Regions from separate parts of the Serratia sp. 2723 genome, predicted to be linked through region 2. Evidence: predicted binding sites of a transcription regulator. Region 2 holds the regulator's gene; the other holds the start of a gene.

Region 1 (3,142 bases), on a different contig from region 2:
ACCAACTGCACGGCGGGCCAAACGGCTTTCACGCTCGCCGCTGGCAGATCGTAGAGCAGGATGAGCAGCAGGTGATTTATCAGCTCCATTCGCCGGACGGCGACCAAGGTTTCCCTGGCAACCTCGACGTGACGCTGAGCTACCGGCTAACCGCCGATCACCGGCTGGAGATTGAATATCAGGCACAAACCGATCGCGCCTGCCCGGTCAATCTGACCAACCATGCCTATTTCAATCTGGATGGTGCTGGCCACGACGCCCGGCAACAGCGCTTGCAGCTGTTCGCCGATCATTATCTGCCCGTGGACAGCGATGGCATCCCCAATGCCGATCTGGCGGCGGTTGCAGGCAGCGGGATGGATTTCCGCCAGCCGAAAACCCTGCAGCAAGATTTATTGCACGACCGCGATCAGCAGCGGGTTAAGGGTTACGACCATGCCTACCTGCTGCACGACACCTGCCACCGGTTGGCAAGCCCGGCGGCTCACCTGTGGTCTGCCGACGGCAAGGTCGCGATGACGGTGTTTACCACCGCGCCAGCAATCCAGCTATACAGCGGCAATTATTTGGGTGGCACACCGGCGCGCGACGGCGGTAGCTACCAAAATTACGCCGGCGTGGCGCTGGAAAGCGAGTTCCTGCCGGATAGCCCGAACCACCCAGAATGGCCGCAGCCGGATTGTTGGCTACAACCTGGCCAGCGTTATCAGAGCGCAACGCACTATCAGCTTATTCCTATCTGAGCCGCCACGCCCCTTGTCATGCGGTAAGGGGCGTGATTGTTATAATTGCTTACATTGCCCCCCCAGGCCGTTACCTTTCATTATTGCCAACCCCGCACTAGAATCAGGCTACCGTGGTATGCACCAGCCCGTGAGTGATATCACAATTTTCGGCCTGCTGGCCGTTCAATAGCTGAAGGAACACCTAATGCGTCTGATTACTGCACTTCCATTACTGGCAGGTTTACTGCTGAGCACCAACCTGATGGCTGCCGACACCGCGGCAAAAACGCCTTCTCCGGCGCAGGCTGCCCAGCAAAAACGCATGACCGATTGTAATCAACAGGCTACCACCCAATCGCTGAAAGGTTCTGACCGCACCACCTTCATGAGCACCTGCCTGAAGGCTGAAGGCCACAATACCGAGAAGGCCCTGACGCCGCAGCAGCAGAAAATGAAAAGCTGTAATGCCGACGCCGCTAAAAAGAGCCTGAAAGGTGACGAGCGCAAAACCTTTATGAGTAGCTGCCTGAAAAAAACCGCCTGAACGCATTAACGCGGTGGCGCGGGTGAATAGCTCTCATTCGCGCCCTGTTACCAGCCTGAACGATTCAGCTCTTTCCTTCGCGCCCCTCTTACCTTGCGGCCAAAAATTGGCTATGGTTAATCACAATCTCCAGTAGCGGTAAGAGTTAATCCAGCTCTGTTCAAGTATGAAAGCGGGTACCGTTGGTAAGGTCATTCACCGGTATATCTTAAGGATTTCAAGCTGCAGCTTGAAAGACGACGGGTATACCGATTGCCGAGTGAATGGCCGCAGATTATAATGATATTCGTTATCATTAAACCTTCAGATTATTAAGGAGTTAAGCTATGGCTGTAACTAAGCTGGTTCTGGTGCGCCACGGCGAAAGCCAGTGGAACAACGAAAACCGCTTCACCGGTTGGTATGATGTCGATCTGTCCGACAAAGGCCGCACCGAAGCAAAAGCAGCGGGCAAGCTGTTGAAAGACGAAGGTTTCTCTTTCGATTTCGCTTACACCTCCGTACTGAAGCGTGCTATCCACACTCTGTGGAACATTCTGGACGAGTTGGACCAGGCCTGGCTGCCTACCGAAAAGTCCTGGAAGCTGAACGAACGCCATTACGGTGCGCTGCAGGGGCTGAACAAGGCCGAAACCGCAGAAAAATACGGTGATGAGCAGGTTAAACAATGGCGTCGCGGCTTCGCGGTCACACCACCAGAGCTGACCAAAGAAGATGAGCGCTACCCTGGCCACGATCCGCGTTACTCAGCGCTGAGCGAAAAAGAGTTGCCGCTGACCGAAAGCCTGGCGCTGACCATCGATCGCGTTATCCCATACTGGGACGAAGAGATCCTGCCACGCATCAAGAGCGGTGAGCGCGTGATCGTCGCGGCTCACGGTAACTCCCTGCGTGCGCTGGTAAAATATCTGGATAACCTGAGCGAAGACGAAATCCTCGAGCTGAACATCCCAACCGGCGTGCCGTTGGTGTATGAGTTCGATGAGAGCTTCAAGCCAATTAAGCGTTACTACCTGGGTAATGCCGATGAGATCGCAGCCAAAGCTGCAGCCGTCGCCAACCAGGGTAAAGCGAAGTAAGTTTTCGCCCCTGAAAAGCAACAAGCCCCCGGTGTTGAGCCGAGGGCTTTTTTTATTGCTGCTCTTTGATCCTGGCCGCTTCGATGGCCTGCAAACGCGCCTGCATCTCTGGATGGGTACTTAACCACTCCGGCACCTCTAGTGCCACGGTTGACGTGCTTGCCGCCTGTTGCAATGCACGGTAGAGATCTTCCATCGCCGATAACGAACGCCCCTGACGCTGCATTTCTGCGATTGCCCAGTCGTCTGCCTCACGCTCCACGCTGCGAGAGAACTGCATTTCATGCATAAACGAGGCCGATTGCAGCAAGGTATCACCGATGCCGCTGACGTCACCGGTCATCCACATAAACGTCAGTGCCACCAGGGATGAACGCACCACCATGCGCATTGGGTGACGGTAAGCATGATGCCCCATTTCATGGAGCATCACCGCAGCCAGGCCGTCGTCATGGGTCGCCAACTTGGCCAGATCGTCGGTGATCACCAAAGTCCCATCAGGTAACATGAACGCATTGGCAACCTCTGGCATCGCCAGCAATTTCAACTTGAGCGGAGTGCGCTCGTGCCGCATCTGCTCCGGCATCACCTGCAAGAACAGTTTCTGTAGCGCCTGCTGTTTCTCGGCGGGTAATTGCGAAGGCTTGAAACCACTGGTTTGCAGGAAATCGAGCGTATGTTTACCCAGCTTCTGTTCGGCCACGCTAGGAATACGCATGGCGATTTCACTGCTCGCCCAAGGGAGAATCAGGAAAACATAGGCCAGGGTCAGCAGAACGGTTAGTAACAACGTC
Region 2 (3,142 bases):
GCTGAACAAATTCCACTTCCACCTGACGGATGATGAAGGTTGGCGTATTGAGATCCCTGGCCTGCCAGAGTTGACCGAAGTGGGCGGCCAGCGTTGCCATGACCTGAGTGAAACCACCTGCCTGATGCCGCAATATGGCTCTGGCCCGGCACCGCACGGTGGTTTCTTCTCCCGTCAGGACTATATCGACATCGTTAAATATGCTCAGGCGCGCCAGATTGAAGTGATCCCTGAGATCGACATGCCAGCGCACGCTCGTGCAGCGATTATTTCCATGGAAGCTCGCTACAAGAAACTGCTTGCCGAAGGGAAAGAGAAAGAGGCTAACGAGTTCCGCCTGGTGGATCCGACCGATACCTCCAATACCACCTCGGTGCAGTACTTCAACCGCCAGAGCTACCTGAACCCATGCCTGGATTCGTCCAAGAGCTTTGTGGACAAAGTGATTGGTGAAGTGGCCCAGATGCACAAAGAGGCCGGCCAACCGCTGAAAACCTGGCACTTTGGTGGGGACGAAGCGAAGAACATCCGTCTGGGTGCTGGCTATACCGACGTGAAAAAACCGGAAGCGGGCAAGGGTATCCTCGATCTGAGCAAAGAAGACAAGCCGTGGGCCAAGTCGCAGGTTTGCCAGGCCATCATCAAAGACGGCAAGGTGGCAGATATGGAACACCTGCCAAGCTACTTCGGTCTGGAAGTCAGCCAGTTGGTGAAAGCGCACGGCATTGACAGAATGCAGGCGTGGCAGGACGGCCTGAAAGATGCCAAAGACTCGAAGGCCTTTGCGACCAAGCATGTGGCGGTGAACTTCTGGGATACCCTGTACTGGGGTGGTTTCGACTCGGCTAACGACTGGGCGAACAAGGGTTATGACGTGGTGATCTCTAACCCGGACTACGTCTATATGGACTTCCCATATGAAGTCAGCCCGGACGAACACGGTTATTACTGGGGCACCCGCTTCAGCGACGAGCAGAAGATCTTCAGCTTTGCGCCGAACAACCTGCCGCAGAACGCCGAAACCTCGGTTGACCGTGACGGTAACCACTTCACCGCCAAGAGCGACAAACCATGGCCGGGCGCATATGGTCTTTCCGCACAACTGTGGAGCGAAGTCGTGCGTACCGACCAGCAGATGGAATACATGATTTACCCACGTGCAGTGTCGCTTGCAGAGCGTGCATGGCACCGCGCCAGCTGGGAGCAGGATTACAAAGCTGGCCGTGAGTACAAAGGTGGCGAAACCCACCAGGTCGATACCAAAACCCTGGACCAGGACTGGCTGCGCTTTGCTAACCTGATTGGTCAACGTGAGCTGGCCAAGATGGATAAAGCGGGCGTGAGCTATCGCCTGCCGGTTCCAGGTGCACGTATCGTCGGTGGTCAGTTGGAAGCGAATATTTCTCTGCCAGGTTTGGGGATTGAATATTCCACCGACGGCGGCAAACAGTGGCAGCGCTATGACGATAAAGCGCGCCCTGCGGTAGCGGGTGACGTGCAAATCCGTGCAATCAGCCCGGACGGCAAACGCTTCAGCCGCGCCGAACCGGTGAAAGCGTAAAATAGTGCGAGGTGAGAGCAAACTGCAATAGTGATCATTGAGTGGATATTTTTCCCCGGGCCTGTCCGGGGATTTTTTTCTCTGTCATCCGGGCATAAAAAAACCGCCATGTAGGCGGTTTTCGCGTTCTGGCGCGGGCCAGAATCAATTCTTGTCGTGCAGCGCTTCGTTCTCGCGGCAATCGCCGGTTTCACAGTGGCCGTACAGGTACAGGCTGTGGTTGGTGAGCTTGATACCGTGTTGCTTGGCGATATCGCGCTGACGCACTTCGATGGATTCGTCGCTGAACTCGATCACTTTGCCGCAGTCCAGGCAAATCAGGTGATCGTGGTGGTGTTGCTGAGTCAGTTCGAATACCGACTTGCCGCCTTCAAAATTGTGGCGTGTCACAATACCTGCGTCGTCAAACTGGTTCAGCACGCGGTATACCGTGGCCAGGCCAATTTCTTCGCCCATATCTATCAGTTTTTTGTACAGATCTTCCGCACTGACGTGATGGCATGCCGGATCCTGCAAGACTTCCAGGATTTTGAGTCGCGGAAGAGTGACTTTTAAGCCAGCCTTCTTCAATGCGGAGTTGTTATCAGTCATGCGGATTCAGTCCTGTTACTATGCTAATCAAGTTGAGGCGTTCTCGCCTATGGCATCGGTCGGCACAAAGCGTTAATCGCGTCTCATTATAGAACCGGTTGCTGCAAATAGAAACCGCCGGTTGTTAACAAACATATCTTTGCACTTTTACAGGGTAATCATGCAAAGCTTTGATGGATGGGATAAACCGATGTCTTAGTCTACCGTGGCGAGGCAGGAAGTTACAAACTTGTAGCTTCTATTGCTCTAATCCGTGATGCCGATAACAGAAGGGCGCAGTATACGGCGCCCCTACAATATGTTCAGAGCTTAGCCGACGATCTCGGCCAGGCTCAGCTCTTCACTGATTTGCTTGACCCAGGCGTCTACGCGTTCGTTGGTCAGCTCAGGTTGACGATCTTCGTCAATGGCCAGCCCGATAAAGTGATCGTCATCTGCCAGACCCTTGGAGGCTTCGAAATGGTAGCCTTTGGTTGGCCAATGGCCGACGATGGCCGCACCGCGTGGTTCAATGATGTCGCGGATGGTGCCCATCGCATCGCAGAAATATTCCGCGTAGTCTTCCTGATCGCCACAGCCAAACAGCGCTACCAGCTTGCCGTTAAAGTCGATATCTTCCAGCGTCGGGAAGAAATCATCCCAGTCGCACTGTGCTTCGCCGTAGTACCAGGTTGGGATACCGAGCAGCAGGATGTCAAACGCTGCCAGATCTTCTTTACTGCTTTTGGCGATGTCGTGGATTTCTGCCACGTCGTTGCCGAATTTTTGCTGAAGCGTCTTTTGGATCATCTTGGCAATGTTTTCGGTATTGCCAGTGTCGCTGCCAAAGAAAATGCCTACATGAGCCATAGTGAGAATAACCTTTTAATTCAAATGAATGTATTGCGTAAACGCGGCCTGAGGCGCTGCCAAGGGAAGGCTTGCTCAGCCGTAAATGCGTATCATGCCAGAAATTTGCCCTGAGGTTTTATCGCGTTTATGCGATGCCTC

What was found. The regulator Fur, encoded in region 2, represses iron uptake genes when iron is present. The targets are predictions, from matches to a motif close to ATAATAATGAGAACNACTATCAA.
Region 1: gpmA (2,3-diphosphoglycerate-dependent phosphoglycerate mutase) is a predicted target of Fur. The motif match lies at 1,543-1,565, and genes of this name have one in related genera.

What each region holds. Positions count from the first base shown of each region.
Region 1 is NZ_JBNDIN010000006.1:324,391-327,532, forward strand. It holds gene galM (galactose-1-epimerase) at 1-743, shown strand, start outside; gene ABIE29_RS12205 (PsiF family protein) at 931-1,269, shown strand; gene gpmA (2,3-diphosphoglycerate-dependent phosphoglycerate mutase) at 1,596-2,348, shown strand; gene ABIE29_RS12215 (M48 family metallopeptidase) at 2,401-3,142, opposite strand, start outside.
Region 2 is NZ_JBNDIN010000003.1:58,125-61,266, reverse strand. It holds gene ABIE29_RS05170 (beta-N-acetylhexosaminidase) at 1-1,561, shown strand, start outside; gene fur (ferric iron uptake transcriptional regulator) at 1,706-2,152, opposite strand; gene fldA (flavodoxin FldA) at 2,462-3,001, opposite strand.